One region of the Halobacillus sp. ABD4_316 genome, then DNA from elsewhere that is predicted to be linked to it. Evidence: riboswitches for the same ligand, from Rfam matches in the RefSeq annotation. Region 1 holds a riboswitch; each other region holds the start of a gene.
What was found. Region 1 has a riboswitch for S-adenosylmethionine ahead of mmuP (S-methylmethionine permease). Riboswitches for the same ligand answer to the same signal wherever they lie in the genome.
Positions count from the first base shown of each region.

Region 2: it holds a riboswitch for S-adenosylmethionine, as region 1 does, so the genes downstream of both, msrA (peptide-methionine (S)-S-oxide reductase MsrA) here and mmuP (S-methylmethionine permease) in region 1, are expected to answer to the same signal.
Region 3: it holds a riboswitch for S-adenosylmethionine, as region 1 does, so the genes downstream of both, ACXAJH_RS18635 (methionine biosynthesis PLP-dependent protein) here and mmuP (S-methylmethionine permease) in region 1, are expected to answer to the same signal.
Region 4: it holds a riboswitch for S-adenosylmethionine, as region 1 does, so the genes downstream of both, ACXAJH_RS03900 (methionine ABC transporter ATP-binding protein) here and mmuP (S-methylmethionine permease) in region 1, are expected to answer to the same signal.

Region 1 covers NZ_JBSWZA010000002.1:737,066-743,216, forward strand. Annotated here, with positions in the region: gene ACXAJH_RS10630 (cell wall-binding repeat-containing protein) at 1-1,164, shown strand, start outside; gene ACXAJH_RS10635 (cell wall-binding repeat-containing protein) at 1,263-3,722, shown strand; SAM riboswitch class I at 3,849-3,952, shown strand; gene mmuP (S-methylmethionine permease) at 4,039-5,439, shown strand; gene mmuM (homocysteine S-methyltransferase) at 5,414-6,151, shown strand, end outside.
Region 2 covers NZ_JBSWZA010000003.1:167,262-173,412, reverse strand. Annotated here, with positions in the region: gene ACXAJH_RS13430 (Na+/H+ antiporter NhaC family protein) at 1-1,038, shown strand, start outside; gene ACXAJH_RS13425 (DinB family protein) at 1,322-1,858, opposite strand; gene ACXAJH_RS13420 (AIM24 family protein) at 1,991-2,683, shown strand; SAM riboswitch class I at 2,823-2,943, shown strand; gene msrA (peptide-methionine (S)-S-oxide reductase MsrA) at 3,066-3,539, shown strand; gene eutH (ethanolamine utilization protein EutH) at 3,929-5,044, shown strand; gene ACXAJH_RS13405 (peroxiredoxin-like family protein) at 5,070-5,723, shown strand; gene ACXAJH_RS13400 (DUF4190 domain-containing protein) at 5,764-6,018, opposite strand; gene ACXAJH_RS13395 (ribonuclease H-like YkuK family protein) at 6,054-6,151, opposite strand, start outside.
Region 3 covers NZ_JBSWZA010000007.1:26,686-32,836, forward strand. Annotated here, with positions in the region: gene ACXAJH_RS18615 (cytochrome ubiquinol oxidase subunit I) at 1-690, shown strand, start outside; gene ACXAJH_RS18620 (cytochrome d ubiquinol oxidase subunit II) at 715-1,740, shown strand; gene glsA (glutaminase A) at 1,835-2,803, shown strand; gene ACXAJH_RS18630 (DUF4385 domain-containing protein) at 2,793-3,239, shown strand; SAM riboswitch class I at 3,348-3,458, shown strand; gene ACXAJH_RS18635 (methionine biosynthesis PLP-dependent protein) at 3,562-4,677, shown strand; gene metC (cystathionine beta-lyase) at 4,674-5,855, shown strand; gene ACXAJH_RS18645 (bifunctional homocysteine S-methyltransferase/methylenetetrahydrofolate reductase) at 5,852-6,151, shown strand, end outside.
Region 4 covers NZ_JBSWZA010000001.1:716,231-722,381, forward strand. Annotated here, with positions in the region: gene ACXAJH_RS03880 (ABC transporter ATP-binding protein) at 1-590, opposite strand, end outside; gene ACXAJH_RS03885 (hypothetical protein) at 670-792, opposite strand; gene ACXAJH_RS03890 (MetQ/NlpA family ABC transporter substrate-binding protein) at 831-1,658, opposite strand; gene ACXAJH_RS03895 (methionine ABC transporter permease) at 1,693-2,358, opposite strand; gene ACXAJH_RS03900 (methionine ABC transporter ATP-binding protein) at 2,315-3,358, opposite strand; SAM riboswitch class I at 3,433-3,534, opposite strand; gene ACXAJH_RS03905 (carboxymuconolactone decarboxylase family protein) at 3,711-4,058, shown strand; gene ACXAJH_RS03910 (iron-containing alcohol dehydrogenase family protein) at 4,156-5,217, shown strand; gene ACXAJH_RS03915 (NAD(FAD)-utilizing dehydrogenase) at 5,444-6,151, opposite strand, start outside.

The sequences.
Region 1 (6,151 bases):
CGTGTCAGTGATGCAAACGTCGTCGTGATGGGCGACTTGAATGATTTTGAATTCTCCAACCCGATTCATGCCCTTGAAGGCGATGTGATGACAAATATGGTGGAGAAGCTTCCGGTAGAAGAGCGTTATTCCTATAACTATCAAGGGAACTCCCAGGTGCTCGATCACATTTTAGTGACCAACAATCTTTCCGAACGCACGTCGATCGACAGTGTCAATATCAATGCTGACTTCTCAGAAGAAGCCGGACGCGCCAGTGACCATGACCCGATGCTTGCGCAGATTGATTTCGCGGATACCGCCGAGAGGATCTCCGGTTCAGACCGCTATCAAACAGCCATTGAAGTATCTAAAAAAGGCTGGGATCAGTCGGAAACGGTGGTCATTGCACGCGGGGATTCATTCCCAGACGCCCTGGCCGGAGCCCCGCTTGCGTATAAGCTGGATGCCCCGATTCTTTTGACGAAATCTAATAAACTATCATCCGAAGTGAAAACAGAGTTGAAACGTCTTGGTGCGGAAAAAGCGGTCATTCTGGGCGGCGACGGTGCGGTATCCGATTATGTCCGCTACCAGCTTGAGGGTCAGGGTCTTTCTGTTGAACGTATTGACGGAAAAGACCGCTATGAGACGGCTGCCAACATTGCCGCTCGTCTCGACGGCAGCCCGGAAAAAGCGATCGTAGCAGACGGAAGAAATTATCCGGACGCTCTGTCTGCGGCTTCCTTTGCTGCACAAAACGGCTATCCGATTCTATTGACCAAAACGAACGAACTGCCGTCTGAAACCGAGCGTGCCTTAAAGAATATGGAGAGCACGATTGTTACAGGTGGAACGAAAGCGGTCAGTGATGAAGTTTTGAATCAGCTTCCTGACGCTGTGCGCATCAGTGGAGCAGACCGCTACGCAACAGCAGCGAAGATTGCCGGCGAACTCTCCGGAAATTCTAAAGCCGCTTTCGTTTCTACAGGGCGTGACTTTGCCGACGCTCTGACCGGATCTGTCCTTGCTGCAAAATACGATGCGCCTATGCTTTTAGTGAAGCCGGACGATATTCCGGACAGCATTGATGATGTCATCGAAAGGAAGGACTACCGTAACTTTCATGTACTTGGTGGAACAAAAGCCGTAAGCGATGATGTGCTGAATGGTTTGCAGGACTGAAACGTTCCATCTATTCCTCCAGCATCGGATCTGCCCTTTCCCAGCAGAGGCGGGACAGAACTGATGCCGGAGACTTATAAAAGGGGAGAATGAAGAAAATGAAAAATCTGAATTTGAAAGTGTTGGCAACAGCCGCTGTCACAAGCGCCATTGCATTGGGGACTCTGGCCATTCCTGGAGGAGAAGTAAAAGCCGCTGAGGGCGATTTTGACTTGACGATTATGCACACGAACGATACGCATGCACACTTAGAGAACGTTCCCCGACGTGTGACCATCATTGATCAGATCCGTGCTGACCGTGACCATTCAATCCTTCTTGATGCCGGGGACGTGTTCTCAGGTACGCTTTTCTACAATCAGTACAAAGGACTTGCCGACGTCCAGTTCATGAATATGCTCGATTATGATGCGATGGTTCCAGGAAACCATGAATTTGATGACGGGCCGTCAGTGTTCGCTGATTTTATTGATCAAGCTGAATTCCCGATCGTCAGTGCCAACATTGACTACAGTCAGGATGAGCGCTTGAACGGATTGTTCAACGATGAAATCGGCATGCCTGGGGACAATGGAAATATCTATCCTGCTTCCGTCATCGATGTCGATGGTGAAAAAGTCGGGGTATTCGGTTTGACGACAGAAGAAACGAAGTTCCTTGCCAATCCCGGGGATACCATTGATTTCGAAAACTATCTCCAAAAGGCTGAAGATACAGTGAAGAGGCTTGAAGGAGAAGGCGTCGATAAGATTGTCGCTCTGACCCACCTTGGCGTTAACTATGACAAAACGCTTGCTCAGGAAGTGGAAGGGGTGGACGTTGTCGTTGGATCTCACAGCCATACAAAGCTGGAGGAGCCGCTTGTCTATAACGAAGAGGCTGAGCCGACACTTGTTGTCCAGGCATCAGAATATGGAGAGTACCTTGGAGACCTTCAAGTATCTTTTGATGGTGAAGGTGTACTTACGGAATGGGATGGAAAGTTAATCAATGTAGAAGAAAGTGATGTAGCACCTAATGCAGAAGCAGCCGAACTGCTTGCTGAACTGGAGAAGCCTCTTGATGAATTGAAGAAAGAAGTCGTTGGAGAAACGACGGTTGCCTTGAACGGAGAACGTAATGATGTAAGAAGTGGAGAAACGAATCTTGGAAACTTAATCACAGACAGTATGCTTGCCAAAGCTAAAGACAAAGTGCCGTCTACTTCAATTGCGATTCAGAATGGTGGGGGCATTCGTGCTTCCATTGATCAAGGACCAATCACGATGGGAGAAGTCCTTACAACGATGCCATTTGGTAACACCCTTGTCACTCTGGACCTAACAGGGCAGCAGGTGTGGGAGGCTCTTGAAAATGCAGTGAGCGACATTGAGAATACCGGCGGCCGTTTTGCTCATGTATCGGGAATGCAATATACGTTCGATCGCTCAAATGAAGCAGGAGACCGTATCGTTAATGTCAAAGTGAAAACAGACCATGGATATGAAGCGCTTGATCTGGACAAAGAATACACGGTGGCTACGAACGCCTTTATCGCCGCAGGTGGCGATGGATATGAAACATTCAAGGAAGCCAAGGATGCCGGTAAGATGACAGAATTATTCTTTGTAGACTATGAAGTATTCAATGAATATCTGGATGAACAGGGCACGGTTTCTCCTGATGAAGAATCCCGTATTGTTGAAAAAACGACAGAACGTGTGAGCGGAGAGGATCGTTACCAAACAGCCGTTGAGATTTCTAAAAAAGGCTGGGATTCTGCTGACACAGTCGTCATTGCCCGGGGAGATGAGTTTGCGGATGCTCTTGCCGGTGCTCCTCTTGCCTACAAGGAAGATGCGCCGATCCTTTTGACAAAGTCCGGAAACTTGAACAGTGAAGTAGCTGCGGAAATCAAGCGCCTGGGTGCTGAAAAAGCGATTATTCTTGGAGGGACCGGTGCCGTTTCTGAATATGTGAAGTACAAATTATCAGGAATGGGTGTCGACGTAGATCGCATCTCTGGGAAAACGCGCTTTGACACGGCAGCCAATATTGCCGCCCGCCTTGACGGAAACCCTGAGAATGTAGTTGTAGCAGATGGATTCAACTATCCGGATGCTCTGGCTGTGGCTCCTTATGCGGCGAAGGAAGGCTACCCGATTCTCCTTTCTAAAACAGATGAGCTGCCATCCATCACCAAAACAGCTCTTGCTGACTTTGAACAGAGCATTGTTGTAGGTGGAACGAATGCCATTTCTGAAGAGGTCGAAGCGATGCTTCCTGACGCTTCCCGTTACAGCGGTAAGACTCGTTATGAAACAGCCTCTACCATTGCAGAACAGCTGGGTGTGCAGGAAGGGAAGACATTCGTAGCGAATGGTCAGAACTTCGCTGACGCTTTAGCGGGCTCTGTTCTGGCTGCGAAGGAAGAAGCATCCATGCTCCTTGTTAAGCTGGATCAGCTTCCGGAATCCACAAAAGAGACGATTGGAAAGCTTGAAATCAACAACTTCCAGGTGCTCGGCGGTACAAATGCTGTCAGCGATGAAGTGGCAGAGCAATTGGAACAGAAATAAGCATATGAGTATGAGTGAAAAGCCTCTGGTTATGAACCAGGGGCTTTTCATTTGGATGGTATGAAGGATAGAATATTGAAAATAAATTGACAATTATGATTAAGACTAGTAGAGTTATAAAAAAATATCTTATCCAGAGAGGTGGAGGGACTGGCCCTTGGAAGCCTCAGCAGCAGGTCTTTGAGATACTGTGCTAATTCCAGCGGGTGAACAATCCTGATCGATAAGAGACTTCCATCTATTATTTGTCAGTTGACGCACTCATTCAAGGGTGCGTTTTTTAATTGTTTGCCCACCATCACAAGGGGGGAGACAAATGGAATATCAATTTAAGAGAGAAATGAAAACAAGACACCTGGTGATGCTTTCACTGGGAGGAGTTATCGGTACGGGACTGTTTTTAAGCTCAGGGTACACCATCCAGCAGGCCGGTCCGTTCGGGACAATCCTAGCCTATTTGATTGGTGCTTTGGTCGTGTATCTGGTGATGCTCTGTTTAGGAGAGCTGGCCGTTCATAACCCTGAAACAGGGGCTTTTCATACATACGCTCATAACTACATAGGGCCGGGGACAGGCTTTACTGTAGCATGGCTGTACTGGCTGACGTGGACGGTAGCTCTCGGGTCAGAATTTACAGCTGCCGGGCTCTTGATGCAGCGGTGGTTTCCCGATGTAAGTGTGTGGATTTGGAGTGCGTTGTTCGCCGCTCTTATTTTCGGATTCAATGCCTTTAGTGTGAAATTTTTTGCGGAGGCAGAATTTTGGTTTTCCTCTGTCAAAGTGGCAGCCATTGTCCTTTTTATCATTATCGGATTTGGGGCCGCCTTTGGGTGGATACAGCTGTCGGGGTCAGAACCGGCTCCATTCTTTTCAAATCTTACGAGTGAGGGCTTGTTTCCAAATGGTATAACGGCAATCTTCATGACGATGCTTGCTGTCAATTTTGCTTTTTCCGGTACAGAATTGATTGGGATTGCCGCAGGGGAAACGCAGGATCCAGCGAGAACCATCCCGACGGCAATTCGGACAACGGTGGCACGGTTGATCATTTTCTTCATTGGGACCATTGTCATTTTATCCATCTTTCTTCCAAGTGAGGCGGCAGGGGTTGTGGAAAGTCCGTTTGTCGCAGTCCTTGACCGCATCGGTATTCCTTATGCGGCCGATGTTATGAACTTTGTCATATTAACAGCCATCCTTTCCGCAGCCAACTCCGGATTATACGCGTCGGCCCGTATGCTGTGGTCACTGGCGGACAAGGATACCATCTCCCCGGTGTTTGCGAAGCTGACAAAAAAGGGAGTTCCTTTGACAGCGATCATCTTTAGTATGCTTGGCGGCGGTCTGGCGCTGCTATCCAGTATCATCGCCCCGGATACCGTTTACATCATTCTGGTATCGATCTCAGGGCTGGCTGTAGTCGTCGTCTGGATGAGCATCAGCGCTTCCCACTTCCTTTTCCGGCGGGCACACCGGCGGGCAGAAGGAAATGATAGTGGTTTATCCTACAAAGCCCCGTGGTACCCGGTGGTCCCGATTGCGGCTTTTCTTCTATGCCTGGCATCCTGTATCGGCATTGCCTTTGATCCGACACAGCGGATCGCCTTGTACTGTGGGGGTCCGTTCATTGCATTCTGCTATGCGGCTTATTATGTGAGAGAATCTATGAAAAAGAAAAGGGGAGTAAAACATGTCCAACAAACAAAATCTATCTAATCCCATTGAATCTCTTTTGGAAAAACAATCGATGGTTCTCCTGGACGGGGCTTTGGCAACGGAACTGGAATCATACGGATGCGATCTTGATGATCCTTTATGGTCCGCAAAAGTGCTGTTGGAAAAACCTGAAGCGATCAAAGATGTGCATGCCTCCTACTACAGAGCGGGAGCAGACATCAGCATCACCGCAAGCTACCAGGCGACGACTGATGGTTTTGCCCAAAGGGGCTTATCAGAAGAAGAGGCTGTCACTCTTATTAAAAAAACGGTCACGCTTGCCGGGGAAGCACGGGACGAAGTGTGGAGGGAAAATCTTGAGCGGCCAAGGCCGCTTACAGCTGCTTCTGTCGGACCCTATGGTGCCTATTTAGCGGATGGCTCGGAGTATTCCGGTCATTACGGCGTCACGGATCAGGTTTTATTTGATTTTCACCAACCACGTATTCAAGCACTTGTTGAAGCGGGTGCTGACGTTTTAGCGGTTGAAACGCTGCCTTCTCTGCAGGAAGCAAAGGTGATCGGTTCAATTTTACAGGAGTATCCATCTGCGTCTGCATGGATTTCATTTACGTTAAAAGATGGTCAATCGATCAGTGAGGGTACTCCGCTCAAGGAGGTCGCTTCAGCGTTGGAGGGTAATACACATGTGGCTGCTATAGGTGTGAACTGTGCGCCTCTGGAACATGCGGCGGAAGCTTTACAAGAGTTG
Region 2 (6,151 bases), on a different contig from region 1:
GGAACTGGATACGGTACGGTAGCCACGTTCGGTGTGCTTATGTATCCAGCTGGTGTCATATTAGGAGCGGATCCGGTGCTGCTTGTTGCAGCGATTTTAAGTGGAGCTGTATTCGGGGATAACCTGGCGCCTGTTTCTGACACAACGATCGTCTCTGCAACGACACAGGAAGCGGATGTCCCTGGAGTTGTCCGTTCCCGTTTTAAATACTCCATGGCGGCTGCTGTTCCGGCAATGATTCTTTTCATTGTTTTCGGCGGCGGTGGGGAACAAGGAAGCCAGCAGGTGATCAATGACCTGCAGAGCCAGGTGTCACCCAACGGTCTGTTGATGCTGGTGCCATTTGTACTCGTTCTTATACTGGCGCTGAGAGGCCAGCATCTTCTGACGTCCTTATCATGGGGGATTCTTGCATCCGTGGCTTTCATATATTTGAGTGGCATATCCTTAAAGGAAGTGCTGTATATTCATTTTAATGAAGCAGGGGACCCTGTGATTGAAGGGGCCCTAATTGATGGAATCAGCGGATATTTCAATATGGCTGTTTTGATCCTGTTCATTCTTGCGGCGGCTTACATGCTTGAAGTAGGAGGGACGATGGAAGTGATTAAGAACTTCTTCCTCCGCATCATCAATGGTGTAGTCCGCAGAGCTGAACTCGCCATCTTTGGTATTGTAGCTTTCTTGAATGCCTTCATCACAATCAACACAGCGGCGGAAATTGCAGCGGCTCCGTTTGTGAGGAAAATCGGGAAGGAATTGAATATTCATCCATACCGGCGGGCCAACTTCCTGGATACAGTGACCTCTTCCCTGGGGTATATTTTCCCTTGGAGTGGTGGTGTCCTGCTTGCCTGGGCCACGGTTCAGGGAGCGGCAGACAAGTATGACTTCCTCCCCGTCGTTTCGCCTGGTGAAGTATTCCCGTATGTGTTCCAAGGATGGCTCCTTCTGCTTGTTATGCTGATCGCAGCATGGACAGGATGGGGGCTCCGTTACACCGGGAAGAACGGCGAAGAAGTGAAGCCTGAAAAGTAAACAGGATCGTCAAAGATAGAAAAAGCGCAGAGATTCGTCTCTGCGCTTTTCAACTGTAGACAAGAGACTTGACTTGCCATCCAGTAGATCTGTAGGTGGTGTGCCTGGTCACGTTCCACTTATCGGCGGATACTTACCGCGGGCACGGCCTCGGTTCACTTGTATAGGAAGACCACCCAGCCAAGTTCCTCCGCAGAAAGGGAGTGGTCTCAGTTCCTGAAGGCCCGATAAAAAGCGGGGAATTTCAAGCCAGAGATTTACCTCTGCGTGTTTTTCTACGGGTTTATAAAGCTTCCACAGTTTCTTTCATTTGATCAAGGTGGCGGAGTTCGTGCCAGCCGATGAATTCAATCCACTGCACCAAGTCCATGTCTCCGAAAGCGGGGTGGGGAAACACACGGTTCTTCAATGTTTCTTCATCTTTGTTATGAATGAGGAATAACGTAGCTTCCCTTGTTTTTTTCAATCCACCCTCGGCTTCTGCAATCGTTTGGAACGTACCTTCAGGCCGGACGGACTCAGGGGCTTCCACCTTGTAGTCCCTTTCCGTCGTCCGGTGGATCGGTTTTTCGGAAGTCTGCTGGATATCTCCCTGCTTTACTGCCTGCTTGATCTGGTAGACGACAAGTTGTTCCATCAGGTACAGGTGCTCCAGAATTTCAAGGACCGACCATTTTCCTTCCCCGGGCTTCCGTGCTGCCATTTCGTCAGAGACGGAATGAGCATACTCCAACAGCTGTTTTCTTTTCTCATCAAGACCATACATAAACAGGTCCTCCTCGTCCTTAGGTTGTTTGAATAGATCAAATAGAATCATCATTCCCCTGCCAGGTGGTGATGAAACCTTTCCTCCATTGTAAACGTAAAACGATAGACAAAGGTTTCATAAATGGTCTAACCCACCCCGGGGTGTGGTATAGAACTATAACCTACATAAAAGGAGGAATCTGTCATGGCAGACTATTCGATTGAGGAGTTTATCAGGGCGACGAAACAGGATGATTCAGAAAATGATTATTTTGAGCTGGAAACCCCGCGTATTCTCGAGGTGAACCTGATGGATCAGGTCTGGGCGAAATCCGGGGCCATGATTTCCTATAATGGGAATATCAAGTTTGAGAGAGAAGGGATTCTGGAGCACGGTGTAGGAAAAATGTTCAAGAAGGCGTTGACGGGAGAAGGCAGTTCGCTGATGAAAGCGACAGGGCGCGGACGTTTGTATCTCGCTGATCAGGGGAAAAAGATTACGATTTTTGACTTGGATAATGAAACCATTACAGTCAACGGTAACGATCTTCTCGCCTTTGAGCCGAGCATCGACTGGGATATCAAGCTGATGAAAAAAGTGGCCGGGATGGTTTCCGGCGGTCTGTTTAACGTGACCTTGAATGGCAGCGGACGTGTGGCTGTCACCTCCCATTACGAACCACTGACATTGCTCGTACGCCCGGGAGAACCGGTTATTACGGATCCTCATGCGACCGTAGCCTGGTCCGGGCATTTGGAGCCGAATTTCAAGACGGATGTAAGCTTTAAAACGTTTATCGGACGGGGAAGCGGGGAATCTATTCAAATGCAGTTCGAAGGAGAAGGTTTTGTCATCGTCCAGCCGTATGAAGAAATTGAAACAACAGGCAGTCAGTAAGACTTTTCTTTTGCGTGGACTGGCATAGTCATGCTAAAGTGTGAATACAATGATGATACAAAAAGAATCATCATTTATCCTTTACTTCGTTACTGAAACGTAGTATATTGATAATCAACATTAAATAAATAACGGAAACTTCTTATCCAGAGAGGCGGAGGGACTGGCCCTTTGATGCCCGGCAACCATCGAATCAATCCACGGATTGACGAGAACGGTGCCAATTCCTGTAGGATGAACACCATCCTAAAAGATGAGAGGATCGTACGGATTGATACGAACCCCTTTTCTTATGTGGATAAGAAAAGGGGTTTTTTGCATATCAGCATACCCGTCATGGCTCTCGATAGAAGTTGCGTTAAAGGAAAGGGAAGATGTAGATATGGCAACAGCAATTTTCGGCGCAGGATGTTTTTGGGGAGTAGAAGCATTTTTTGAGAAATTCGAAGGGGTAACGGCAACAACCGTCGGTTACATCGGGGGACATCTCGAAAACCCTTCCTATGAAGAAGTGAAACAGGGAAATACCGGTCATGCGGAAGCTGTCCGTATCGAATATAATCCTGCTGTCATTACGTATGCCAAACTGGTCAATATCTTTTTTGAAGCTCACGACCCGACACAGGTAAATCGTCAGGGCATTGATGTAGGACATCAATACCGTTCAGTGATCTTCTATACAGATGCAAGCCAGAAGTACATTGCAGAAGAGAAAATCAAAGAATGGAGTGCCAAAGGCATCTTCAAGCGTTCAATCGCTACACAGGTGGAAGAGGCTTCCTCTTTCTTTGAAGCAGAAGAGCATCACCAGAAGTACATTCAAAAACATGGCTCCGCTGCCTGTTCCATCGGCTGATGAAAAGCCCCTCACTGAGGGGCTCAGCTTGTAGAGAAACCCCTGTTTCTTTACAAGCTTTTTTCTTTCTTCCCGCCAGGAGCGAAAGCCCCTTCCCTTTCCACGCAAGTGCGCAACAGCGCAGCCCGTGCCGTTCTTTTGAATCTGAGAACCTGCGTAGGGCACAAACTCTCTCCTCTATATTTTAACGTCGGCACGAGGAGCGTTCGGTGGTGACGCCCGCGGCATGCATCTACCGATAAGCGGAAAGTGGCCCTTCCCACGACTAATGGACAACTTTAACTGGTTAACACAGGATTTTTCTACAGCCAGAGCCCCTCAGTGAGGGGGCTTTTTTTATGGGGGAAAGTTCACTAGAATGGAGGAGATGAAGAGAGGAGGGAGAGGCTGTGTTGAATGATATCATCCTTATGGTCATGTGCGCCTTTATGGTTCTTGGAGCTCTTGATTACTACATATTGAATCACCGCCTTGCCTTAGGATGGCGTTTTTATGAAGCCTTTATGATGATGGGTCCTCTGGCCTTGTCCATGGTGGGGATCATCTCTCTGGCCCCGGTGCTGTCCAGATGGCTCGCGCCGGTCGTCACTCCATTGTTCCAGGCTGCAGGAGCTGATCCTTCGATGTTTGCTTCTATGCTGCTTGCCATTGATATGGGGGCTTATCCTCTGGCGGAATCGCTCGCGGCAGACAAAGAAGCGGCTGTTTTTTCGTGGGCTCTGCTTGGGACGATGATGGGCCCTACGCTTGTGTTTACCATTCCAGTTGCCTTGACCGTTGTAGCAAAAAAAGATCATCCTTTTTTCGCAAAGGGAATTCTTGCAGGAATGGTGACGATTCCAATCGGTTGTTTCATCGGCGGGTGGACAGCCGGCTATGAACCGGGGTGGATGCTTAGAAATCTGCTTCCGGCCATGATTCTATCCCTTTTCATCGCCGCCGGTCTCTGGCTCTTCACAGCCTTGACCATTCGTCTGTTTTCCTATTTCGGCAAAGCGGTCGAAATCATTATTATTTCAGGGCTTGCTCTCATCATTATTGAAACGTTAACAGGTATAACGGTTCTCCCCGGTATGGCTCCGTTATCAGAAGGGATGCTCATCGTGGGTAAAATCACTGTCACACTTGCAGGGGCTTATCCGCTGGTGGCGTTTATCAGCAGGCACGGCGAAAAAGTGCTCACCCGTGCGGGAAGACGTCTCGGGATGAACGCGGTATCGATGACAGGATTCATCGCATCGCTTGCTCATCATTTGCCGATGCTTGCCGTCATGAAGGACATGGACGATAGAGGGAAGACCATCAATGCGGCCTTTGCAGTCAGCGGAGCATTCGTATTCGGAAGCCACTTCGCATTTGTGGCCGGCGTCCAGCCGGACATGATACTTCCGGTGATCGTGGGCAAATTAAGTGCAGGTATTCTTGCTGTGAGTTTAGCCCTGATTCTAACGAGACAAGACGTTTCATTTTATGAAGAAGAAGATTCTTCGTATAATGAAGATTGAAATTGATCATAAAGGAGTTTTTCAAATGACGACAGATATGCGCAGACAATTTGACCAATACATCGAGAAATTCAAACAGAATGCCTCCCAGGAAGTTCAGGACAAAATGAACGACGCCATTAATGAATTGGAAGCCTCTGAAGAGGGGAACGGTCTTTCCAAAGGAGAAAAAGCCCCGGACTTCATCCTTCCAGATGCCAAAGGTGGTCAGGTTCAGCTTTCCGAACAGCTGAAGCAGGGTCCTGCTATCGTAACTTTCTACCGCGGCGGCTGGTGCCCTTACTGCAACATGGAGCTGCGTGCCTATCAGGAAATCATGGATGATATTCATAATGAAGGAGCTCAGCTGATTGCTATCAGCCCGCAGACGCCGGATCAATCCATGACTACTCAGGAGAAAAACGACCTGGAGTATCACGTTTTGAGTGATGTTGGAAACAAAGTTGCTCAGCAGTTCAACCTTGTTTATGAGCTTCCGGATTATCTTGTAGATGTGTATAAGGATAAAGGATTGAATGTAGACAAGCATAATGGAGACGATTCCTGGACGCTTCCAGTATCCGCTACCTACATTATTGATACAGATGGTACGGTTGTATACGAATATACAAAATCTGACTATAAAGACCGTGCAGAACCTTCTGAAGTTCTCCAAGAGCTGAAAAAAGTAAACGCATAAGTCCAAAAAGATGCCCTCCATGGATGTGGAGGGCGTTTTTTTATGAGTGGAAAAATCCGAAAAGGTAGAAGCCGGCTGCCAGCATCAGCAGGACACTGACCTGGATGCAGATGCCAATGATGGAACAGATTTTTCCTGCCGTCGCAAAGTGCCGGCCGTTTTCTTTTTCCTCCTCTTCGCTGCGTAAGAAGGCATTGGCCATCACGATGCCGATGATGCCTGTTATTAATCCGGCGAGAGGGAGGAAGATGGACATGATGCCCAGTACGAGGGATGTCACAGCCTTTTGATACATAGAATGCTCCTCTCCTCCAAACAACCTTAGGGAGGTTATTTGGTATATCGGTTCGCATAGCTGCTGGCGGCGATTGAGTCGGGCTTGATTTTTGGTTCCATCCCAAGGGATTCAATCCTGGCCACCATTTCAT
Region 3 (6,151 bases), on a different contig from region 1:
GAGCGGGCCTACCATAAAAAAGCGTTGATGATCGCCCTTTATTTCGGCGCGTTGATGTCTTTGGGAACAGCGATCAACGGCCACGAAACCGCTCAAATGCTGCATGAATACAACCCAAGAAAACTGGCAGCTGCCGAAGGGCTGTTCGAAACTCAGCGTTATGCCCCGCTTTCTGTCGGAGGCTACACATCCCTCGAGGACCAGCGGGTGAAGTACGCCATTGAAATTCCATACGGACTGAGCTTCCTTGCTGGTGACCGGTTTGATACCGAAGTGATCGGTCTGAATGAATACCCGCAGGAGCTGTGGCCGCCCTTGTATGTCCATATTCTGTTCAATGTCATGGTCGGCATCGGTACCGTCCTGATTGCCGTCGCTTTTGCCGCCTTGTTCTGGAAACTTGTTCTTAAAAAAGAGTTTCCCGGATGGATTCTCGCCATCCTTGTCGTCAGCGGCCCGCTGGCTCTGCTGGCGATTGAAGCCGGCTGGTGCTTCAGCTGTATCGGGCGTCAGCCGTGGACGATTACAGATGTCCTGAGAACAGGGGAAGCTGCAACAAAATCCAAAAGTGTCGGTTTTCTCTTTTACTTGTTCATGGGTTTGTACATCACTCTGTTGTTCGTCACAGGATTCGTCCTCCGGTTCTATTTCAAGAGAAACCCTGTCAGCCGGGACTTGAGCTCTCAATAAAGGCAGAGAAAGGAAGAACATTTCATGGAAGCTTCAACACTGGCCGTCACCATTTTGTGGAGCCTGCTGTTCATTTACGCAATGCTTGGCTCTCTTGATTTTGGAGCAGGGTTCTGGGGGATGATTTATGGAAAAAGTGAAGAGAAAAGCGCCTCCCAGATTGCGAACCGCTTTTTATCTCCGACGTGGGAGGTCACCAATGTATTCCTCGTCATCTTCGTCGTATCTGTGGTCACGTTTTTCCCTTATGCAACGACGCTTCTGAGCAGTGTCCTGCTTGTTCCTGTCGCGCTCGGACTGCTGCTCCTGACGATCCGCACCACCTTTATGGTGTTCCAGCACTATGCTGGGAAATTTGTCGGACTCCTTCGTGTCACCTCCGGGGTCACAGGGCTGATCATTCCTGCCCTGCTCGTTAGTATTCTCCCGATCACCCTCGGTGGGTTCATCAGTTTCGAAGATGATTATCCACGGTTGGAATACGGAGATCTTCTGACCCATCCGACGCTGTACATGCACGTATTGTTCGGCCTTTCGACAGAACTGTTCATTTCTTCCGTCTTCTTAATGGATTATGCCAAGGAAGCCGAAGATTGGGACGCGTATGATACCTTCCGGAAACATGCTCTTTGGCTCGGACCTGTCAGCATCGCCGTCGCTATGCTGACCATTGGAACGTTTCCTGAAGAAGCTGGTTGGATCGTTGATAATATTGAGCAGAACTGGCTCATCTTCGGTCTTTCCTTATTGTTTTTCCTGATCGGCTATGTTCTTTTGTTTTTGAAAAAACCGGACGGAAGAAAGGGACGGGCCCGACCTGCCGTCATCATGATCGTGCTGCAGTACGGATTCGCTATTTATGCCTACGGATCCGCCCACCTGCCGTACTTGATTTACCCGGATTTAACAGTCAGCGATGGGTTCACCAACGCGTCCACCTTCTATCCGATGCTGATCGTTTACGCCGTCGGGTTCGGAATTTTGATTCCAGCCTTCTATTTATTCTGGAGGTTGTTCCTGAAAGACCGGCGCTACTTAAAGCAGCAGTAAGCACATGCAGCCACTTCCCTGCGGGGATGGCTGCTCTTTTTTGTTTACCCACTTTCTGTAAAAGGGTACTGAACTACAAAAAAGGAGAAACGCTATGACAGAACTATCGAACTCCTATTTGGAAGAAGCCATTGAAGACAGCCGTCCCTATGCTTCTCAAGGAAAGGTGAATATGAACCTTCCTGATTACGGGGAGGCAAATAAAGACTACCTCGGCGTCAGCATCATCACGACAGACGGCTCGAGTTACAGCGCCGGGGATCATGATAAATACATTCCGATGCAGAGTACCTCAAAAGTCATCAGCTTGATGCTTGCTCTCCAGGACTTCGGAAAGGACCGTGTTTTTCAAACTGTAGGAATGGAGCCGATGGGAGATTTCTTCAATTCCATCAGCCAGCTGGAATCCTATGACACAAGCAAGCCTTTCAATCCGATGATTAACGCGGGCGCCATCGCTACAGCTTCCCTTATTAAAGGACAGAGCGTGGAAAACCGGTTCGACCGCTACATGAATTTCTTAAAGAAAATCACCAGCAACGATCATCTAGAAATGAGCGGTGAGATGTACGAAGCAGAAAAGGCGAACGGCTCGCGCAACCGTTCCCTCGCCTACTTTATGCACAGCACAGGAACCCTTGTGACCGATGTGGAAGAAGCGCTGGATTTATACTATCGTATGAATTCAGTCATGATGTGCTGTCATGACTTTGCCCGGGTCGGCTTGTTCCTTGCTAAAGGCGGTCTCGATCCAGATACGGAAGAAAGCTTGATTCCTGCCCACCACCTAAGAACCGTAAAAGCCATCATGATGACCTCCGGGATGTACAACTCCTCCGGTCACTACGCAGTCGAAGCTGGATTCCCGTGTAAAAGCGGAGTATCCGGGAGCATCATCGGTACGGTTCCTGGAAGAATGGGCATCGGTGTCGTCGGCCCTGCCATTGATGAAAAGGGAAACAGTACAGCCGGCGGCGCTTTGATCAAAAAAATGTCCAGGGACCTGAAATTAAATATGTTCGGCATAGAAAATACAGAAAGGACGAAGGACCATGCCTTTTGATTACGATCTGGATTTTGATTCCATTGATTTCAGAGAAGAACCCGGAAAATACCGCGTCGGGCGCGGAGAACAGGGGGTGCTTCTCGTCGAGCCCTACAAAAGTGAAATTCTGCAGCACTGGCGCTTCAAAACACCTGAGATCGCAAAAGAGTCGTCAGAAAAAATCTACGCCATGTTCGAAGAGTATAAGAAAAACGATGATTTTGTCGGCATGGATATGGCCCGTAAATTCCTCCAGATGGGGTATACACGCTCGCGACGGTACGCCAATTATAAAGGCGGAAAAAAATACGATGACGATGGAGATATCAATGACCGGGATATAGATGAGGAAAAAGCAGAATCAGCCCGGATTTTCGAAGAGAAATGGATCAAAGTCCGCGAAGATGAAGAATACCTTGAGAAAAAACGGGCCCACCAAAAGGAATACGGATAAAATCAGGACGTTCCGATTAAAAATTGGAAAATCTTCCGCATGCATATTGTCAAAACTTTCTGAGTAGTGTAGAGTAGTCATCAACATTTACATGAACTTACAATTATATTCTTATCAAGAGAGGCAGAGGGACTGGCCCTGTGAAGCCTCAGCAACCCCTGGTATCGACCAGAAGGGTGCTAACTCCAGCAAGTTGTTGATCAACTTGAAAGATAAGAAGAAGCCTTGGATATCCAGGACGCCTTCTTCTTAGAGAAGGCGTCCTTTTTGTTTTCACACTGCTTCCTCTCTTGATCGGTTCATAAACGAAAGGAGTATTTTTATGTGTCACACGGAAACAAAATTCGTCCAGACAGGAAACCAGCGGAACGAACCGTATGGAGCGATCAACCCACCGGTTTACTTTTCCACCCCTTACCGGCACCCAGGGCTCGGGGAATCTACAGGGTTTGATTATACGCGGACGGGCAACCCGACAAGAAAAATCCTGGAAGCCTCCATCGCCGATATCGAAGAAGGTGATGCAGGTTTTGCCTTCAGTTCCGGAATGTCCGCCATCCAGACCGTCCTCTCTCTTTTCCGCGAAGGAGATGAAATTCTCGTATCCGAAGATTTATATGGAGGGACCTACCGCTTATTTGAACATATGAAGGAGCGTTACCGTCTGCAGTTTACCTACCTGGAAAACGAAAAGCTGAATGACCTGCCTTCTTATGTGACCGAACGTACGAAAGCCGTTTACATTGAAACTCCGACAAATCCGCTCATGCACCAAACCGACATCAGGCAGATGGCCGGACTAGCAGAAAAACAAGACCTCCTGCTGATAGTCGACAACACCCTTTATACACCAGTTCTCCAGCAGCCGCTGAAGGAAGGAGCGGACGTCGTCATTCACAGCGCGACGAAATACCTGGCCGGACATAACGATGTTCTGGCCGGACTGCTTGTCAGTAAAGGCGCAGACATCAGCGAAAAGCTCGCTTTTCATCAAAATACATCCGGAGCTGTCCTGTCGCCGTTTGACTCCTGGCTCGTCATGCGCGGCATGAAAACCCTGCCTCTACGAATGAGGCAGCATGAAGGCAACGCGAAAGCCGTCGTTCAATTCCTGGAGGATCATCCATGTGTGAGTGATATTTTCTACCCAGGAAAAGGCGGCATGGTGTCCTTCCGACTAAAGGAAGAAGCCTGGATCGATCCTTTTCTAAGAGGATTGAATTTAATCACTTTCGCGGAAAGTCTCGGAGGTGTGGAAAGCTTCATCACCTACCCCGCCACCCAGACCCACGCCGATATCCCTGAAGAAGAACGCGTCCGCTACGGCGTGTGCAATAAACTGCTCCGTTTTTCCGTAGGCGTGGAGCACATCGATGATCTTTTGAGAGATCTTCAATCTACTTTGAGTCAATTACCTAAGGAGGAATCCGTCCAATGAATACCCATTCCCTGCAGACCCGCCTGCTTCACAACGACCAGAAGTTCGATCCGCAGACCGGAGCGGTGAGTGTCCCGATCCAACAGGCCTCAACCTTTCACCAACAGGATTTTGACACACCGGGGGATTACGACTACAGCCGGTCGGGAAACCCGACAAGAACAGCGTTGGAAGAGACGATCGCCGGCCTTGAAAACGGCACGAAAGGCTTTGCTTTCGCCTCCGGAATGGCAGCGATTTCCACAGCGTTCATGCTTTTATCCAAAGGGGATCACATCGTTATAACCAAGGACGTATACGGGGGGACTTTCCGAATGATCCACGATGTTCTCCACCGCTTTGGAATCGATCACACCTTTGTTGACATGACCGATCTTCATGAAGTGGCTACAGCCATAAAGCCGAATACGAAGCTGTTATATATTGAAACTCCTTCCAATCCAACACTTGAAATCACTGATATAAGGGCAGTGGCAAAACTCGCCAAAGCGAACAACTGCCTCACCTTTGTCGATAACACCTTTATGACACCAGCCCTGCAGCGTCCGCTCGACCTTGGCGCCGATCTTGTCCTCCATAGTGCAACGAAGTTCATTGCCGGACACAGTGATGTCGTTGCCGGCTTAGCTGTGACCAACAGGGAAGATGTCGCAGAGGCTCTTTCTTTTCTACAGAATTCTTTCGGATCTATTCTGGGCGCACACGATTGCTGGCTCGTGCTCCGCGGCCTGAAGACACTCCACTGCCGAATCACCCAATCATCTCAATCAGCGGCAAAAGTCGCAGAAGCTTTATCCAGTCACCCTCTGGTCGAGCACGTGTACTACCCAGGCTTCCGCTGTCATCCGGGGAATTCCACCCACACGTATCAATCCGACGGGTATGGAGCCGTTCTATCGTTCCGCCTCCGTGACGAGGAGGCGGTCCGCCAATTCACAAAAGCGGTCGAAATTCCGGTGTATGCCGTAAGTCTTGGAGCTGTCGAGTCGATCTTATCGTACCCGGCGCGGATGTCCCATGCCTCCATGCCTAAGGAGGAACGGGCCAAACGCGGCATCACGGACGGACTGCTGCGTTTATCGGTCGGATTGGAAAAGCCGGAGGACCTGATCGCAGACTTTTCGCAGGCTTTGAACCAAATCGAACGGACTACTGAAGACAAGAGGGTGAGTATATGACATTACGTGAAGCCCTCCATAGACAAACACTGGTCGGAGACGGGGCGATGGGAACTCTTCTTTATTCCTACGGGGTCGACCAGTGTTTCGAGGAACTGAACCTTTCGCATCCAGAAGAAGTGAAAAGCGTTCATGACGCTTACGTCCAGGCAGGAGCCGATTTGATTCAAACCAATACGTACGGCGCCAATTACATCAAGCTTGGCCGTTACGGCCTCGAGGATCACGTGAAGGAGATCAATACAGCCGCTGTCCAGCTCGCAAGACATGCCGCCGGCGACAAGGCGTATGTACTC
Region 4 (6,151 bases), on a different contig from region 1:
CAGAGCTGTTCAGCCTCTTCCATATAATGGGTTGTCAACACGATAGTGCTTCCTTTCTCTCTCAACCGGCGGATCAACGTCCACATTTCCCTTCTGGCGTGGGGGTCCAGTCCCATACTCGGTTCATCAAGAAAAATGATTTCCGGCTGGTGCAGGGTCGCCAGTGCCAGGGTAACCCTCTGCTTCCATCCTCCTGACAAATCTTCGAAACGGACATTCATTTTCTCCTCCAGCCCCAGCATTTCCACAAGCTGTTGTTTCATTACTTTTCCTGGGTAAAAAGCAGCAAATAAATCCAGGGCTTCTTTCACTTTCATTTTCTTTTGAATGGATGTCGCCTGAAACTGAACACCAATCCGCTGATTCAATTGTTGAAGTTCCCGATTCGGCGTAAGTCCCAGCACATCAATGGTTCCACTGTCAGGCTTCAAAATTCCTTCAATCATTTCCAGCGTCGTTGTCTTGCCCGCTCCATTGGGTCCAATGATCCCAAAAATTTCTCCCTTTTTGACGGAAAATGAGACGCCTTTGACAGCCTGCACTTTTCCGAAGCTTTTGGTCAATCGGTCCACTTTGATTACAACCTCCATTTGCTCTCCACCCCTTCTTCGTCCTTTCTGACCCTTCTTACGTATCACACAGAGATAAGTTTCAGAATAGCAGGAAAAATCACGCGCCTGCTATAGTTCCATCATAAGACCGATGGTTGATAAATTCCTCCAGTTCTGTCCGACACGTCAGATCATCCCGGTCAAATACCATCGTTCCTTCTTCACCTGCATAAACCTCCATTCAAAAAAGCCGCCTTCCAAAGGAAGACGGCTCACATGTTATTCTTCTTTCATCCATTGTGGCTTACCAAAGCCTTCAAACTTTTCATCCATGATTTCCTCAAACTCTTCCGATTCCACAACTTCCTTAATATCCTTGGCAAACTGGGCATCCAGATCTTCGGTCTTGACAGCTACCCGGTTTCTATAATCATCCGGCATATCTTCGAGGGCGAGAGCACTCAGCAGATCCATCTCGGCAGCAAGCGCATAGTTACCAGGAACCATGGATAGATCCTCGCTGTCCACCAGTCGTGGCAGCTGGCCGGCTTCTACTTCAACGAATTCGATTTCTTTTGGATTTTCTACGATATCGTTCAAAGAGGCACGAAGAGGGTCTACATCTTCCTTCAAAGTGACCAGACCTTCATCTTCAAGAATGATCAGCGCTCGGGCCAGGTTCGTCGGGTCATTGGGAATCCCCAGCGTACTGCCTGTTTCAACACCATCGATATTCTGATACTCACTGGAATAAATACCCATAGGTGCTGTTGGAACAACAATGACCTCGGACAGATCCAGGTTGTGTTCTTCGGCAAAGGACTCTAAATAGATTTTGTGCTGGAACAGGTTAGCATCCAGATCACCATTGGCTAACGCTTTGTTAGGCTGCACATAATCCGTAAACTCTTTATTGGTTACTTCATAGCCTTTCTCCTCCAGCAGCGGAGCAATCGCTTCGGTGACCATATCACTGTAAGGACCGGATGTAGCTCCAAAGCGGATGGTTTTCTTCTCTTCTGCATCTGCATTTTCTTCTCCGCCACCACAGGCAGACAAAAAAGTAATGATTGTTAAAGCTGCAAACAAGGTTACGATTTTTTTCATTTTATCTTCCTCCTGAACTTCGTTTCGTCTTGGGTTAACTTTTTTTCACTGTTTTTGCCAGGAAATCCCCAGCGTACTGGACTACCTGAACAAGGACGATCAACACAATAACCGTTGTAAACATGACGAAATTATCATAACGGTAATACCCGTACCGGATGGCGAGGTCGCCGATCCCTCCACCGCCAATTGCGCCGGCCATTGCGGAATACCCGATCAAGCTGATGGCTGTTATCGTTAAACCACTGATCAAGCCCGGCTTGATTTCAGGAAAAATGATATCTTTAATAATCAGCCATGGGGAAGCCCCACATGCGATAGCCGCTTCTATGACGCCTTTATCAATATCCCTGGCGGATGATTCTACAATTCTTGCATAAAAAGGAATCGCTGCGGCCGATAAAGCAACGGAGGCGGCAATCGGTCCTGTTGTCGTACCTAAAAGAAAATTAGTAAATGGGAATAAAAACACAAGCAGGATGATAAATGGAATGGAACGGACAAGGTTTACAAAAATGCCCACAGCTCCTTTGATCCATTTGTTTTCCAAAAAGAAGTCACGGTCGGTAACAAATAGCAGCAACCCCAGAGGCAGACCGGCGATAACGGCTACGCCAAGTCCGATCCCTACCATGATCAATGTTTCCATAAATGATTTATTCAGCTCGGGCCACAGGTTGATCAGCTGATCGATCATGATTCAGCACCTCCACTTCATCCAGTATCGTTTTCAGATTTTCCACAGCTCTCCCGACTTCCTGCGGGTCACCGGTTAATTCCATAACAAATGTACCGAGGGCTTTTTCCTGTATATAATCCACATTTCCATGCAGGATGTTTCCCTTGATTTTATAGTTCTGAAGCAGATCCGACACAACCGTATCTCCCGCCTGTCCGCCGGTAAACTTCATCTGGACAATGGTGCCGCGGCTGTTTTTCAGCAGTTCTTCCGGAACATGGAAATCGATCACTGTTCGAATAAACCGCTTTGTCAAAGCATTTTGAGGAGAGGCGAAAATTTCGTAGGCCGCCCCCTGTTCTACCACTTTTCCTTCTTCCATGACCGCACAACGGTCGCAGATTTCTTTCACCACTTCCATTTCGTGTGTAATCAATACAATGGTCAGTCCAAGCTCCCGGTTGATTTTCTTTAATAGTTTCAGGATCGACTGTGTCGTGTTCGGATCGAGTGCGGAAGTTGCTTCATCGCACAGCAGCACTTTAGGATCGTTGGCCAGTGCCCGGGCAATACTGACCCGCTGCTTCTGCCCTCCACTCAATTGAGCGGGGTACTGATCGGCTTTATCGCTAAGACCTACAAGTTCCAACAGACGCCTGGCACGATCATTGCGCTCCTGTTTTGGTTTACCGGCCGCTTTCAAAGCAAAGGCCACGTTCTCCAAAACCGTTTTCCCCATAGCAAGGTGGAACCCCTGGAAAATCATGCCGATGGACTGTCGTGCTTTTCTAAGGTCCTTTTTGGAGAGAGAAAGCAGATCGATCCCATCGATATAAACCTCTCCTGATGTCGGGCGTTCCAATATGTTCATGCATCGGAGGAGTGTACTCTTACCAGCTCCACTGTATCCGACGATTCCATAGATTTCCCCCTCCTGAATATCGAGAGAAACCTTGTCCACCCCGATCACCTGTTTTTTCTTGGATGTGTAAATTTTACTGAGCTCCTGGATGGAAATCATAACCGTCCTCCTTTACCTAATAAAAAAACTCTCTTCCTTATCAAGAAGAGAGTTTCGCATAACTATCAGCCAAACTCTTATCTCCCGGAATATCATTCCGGCGGATTTAGCACCACTCCACATGGAAGGTTGCTGTGACGTCTACGGGCCTTTCCCTCAGTCACTCTTGATAAGAATTAGTTGTTGCTATTCGTTTATGATTTACAACTTTAACGCATCATTCTGCATTTGTAAACAATTTTCCCAACATTTCATTAATGGACAGGGATGTGCCGGGAAGCCTATTACGTTGTTTAAGTGACTGGAAGAGGAAGGAATAAAAGGAATAACAAAGAAAAGGGAGAGTGAAAGAATGAACAAACAAGGAGAAGACCTGCTTAAAGAATATAGAAATGGCATTGAAACCCTGACCGAACACCTGCCGGAGGCCACAAAAGAATACAATCACTTTACCGGCTCGTTCTTTGAAGACGGAGAACTCAGCAAAGGTACCAAGCACTTAATGGCTCTTGCCATCAGTGTGAAAGATGGAGATGAAGCCAGTATTGCCTATCACATGGATCAGTGCGTCGAAGCAGATTGTTCGGACAAGGAAATTTATGAAACGATGGGTGTATCAGCTGCTTACGGCGGGGGCTCTGCCATGAGTCAGGCCGTCACCACAGGTCTGAACATTCTTCAGGAATTCCGAAACCGTTAAGCTGCAAAACCGGGGGGCCTGCTCCCGGTTTTGTTATTGACATATTATTCTGTCATCTGGATAATGATGGCTATATCATTACCAGAGGTGATCAACCATGAAAAACGTAACTGTACAAGGAGCACCTGCGATTTATAAAGCTGAGCCTGGAATTTTAAGGAATATACCGGAATTGTTGGAAAACCAGGCCTTTGCAAAAGCAGGAATCATTCACGGTGAGCAGTCGTGGAAGGCTGCTCAGCCCTATTTTCCAAAGCTGACGATGCCGGTCCAATCGGAAGCCTATAACGGGGAGTGCTCCCATAAAGAGGTCATGCGTCTCAGTGAAGCCCTGCGGGACTGTGACGTCTTGATCAGCATCGGAGGCGGAAAGGTCCTTGATCTCGGAAAAGCCTGTGCCGATCAATTGAATATTCCAGTCGTGCTCATTCCTACACTAGCCTCAAACTGCGCACCTTGGACGCCGCTCAGTGTGTTTTACGATGATGAAGGGAATTTTGAGGAATACATTATTTATCCACGTAGTACATGGATGCTGCTTGTAGAGCCTGATCTGCTCGTTCGTGCCCCGGAACCTTATCTCAGGGCCGGCATCGGCGATACGCTCGCCAAATGGTATGAAGCGGATGTTCTCACGAGGTCTCTCGCCTCCAAACCGATTTCCGTAGACATTGCGCTGCACGCGGCCGGATTATGCAGGGATGTTCTCATACAAGATGGTACAGAAGCTGTGGAAGCCGTTCGTCAGCAAGCCGTCATACCTGCCCTCATGAGAGTTGTGGAAACCATTATTATGGCTGGCGGTATGGTCGGTGGATACGGGGATAGTTATGGAAGAATCGCCGGAGCCCATTCAATCCATAACGGCTTGACCAAAGTACCGGAAACCCACGCTTTCCTTCACGGAGAAAAAGTGGCTTATGGTATTCTCGTCCAGCTTGCTCTGGAAGGCCGCTTTGATGAAATTGAAGCACTCACCCCTTATTACCAGGAGATGAACCTGCCGGTAACCCTCGATGACTTCAACTTGACCAACAAGGCAGAAGCCATCTCCATAACAGCGGAGCATGCTGTAAAACCGGGGGAATCCATCCGATTAATGAACGTCATGGATGCCGCTCAAGTGGAGGAAGCGATGACCCAGATTGAAAATGGTTAACCGCTGATGCGGTTAACCATTTTCAATCTTCTTGTTCCTTGGTATAGAAGAGCATACCCAAGTGAAGCTACTCCATACAACGATTTATATTTCCTGCCCAAGTCAGCACAGGCCGGGACCGCGGCAGGCATCCACCCGTCAGCCGGACGCGAACATCCAGATGAGAAGGTATGATCCAGGAAAAGATATGTTTTTTTCTAAAGGCTAAGGAAAACGGTCGTTTCCTTTACCCTCCTATTACCTCTCCGACATAAATCCCACTAGCCGCTGCCTGGGACAAGGAATGAGTGACGGATGAGCAGTCTCCGACCAGAAAAAGTCCCGGGACGTCCGTTTCAAAATTCCTGTTGGTTGGAATAACTGGTTCGTAAAATTTAGCATCAAGCCCATAAAGCAGCGTGTCAGGATCCACCGGTTCACCTATCGCTGCTTCAAGAGAGGTCAGGAACTCGATGAGAGCCTCTATATAAATATGTGGCACTTCTTCTATCAGCGATCCTTCGTCAGCGGAAAGAGAAGGAATCACGGAGTTTGCATGAATTGAAGTCGTCCCCTTTCCCTTTTTCAAATCTTCAAGACGCTGGACCACGATTCTTCCCCTCGAACGATTGATTCCTCCAATGACGCGTGATGCTTCTTCCACCGCCTGCTTTAGACTCGGAAAGTAACGGGTGACAAACAAAGTGAAATTCAAATTTTCTCCCGGCACCCCTTGTTCTCGTGAATTCTGACCATCAGGCATGACAAGTCCATGCTGATGTTTTCGAATAATCCTGCCTTTGGGATTCATACAGTATGTGTAGGCCGTAAAACGTGACGTTTTTTTCAAAAGTTTCGTTTCAAATGATTCTTTTAGGAGAGCATCCAGCTGGCCGCCCCGCATTTCCAACCGTATACCCAGGTCCAGCCGCGTCTCCCTCGGTTCGATGCCAAG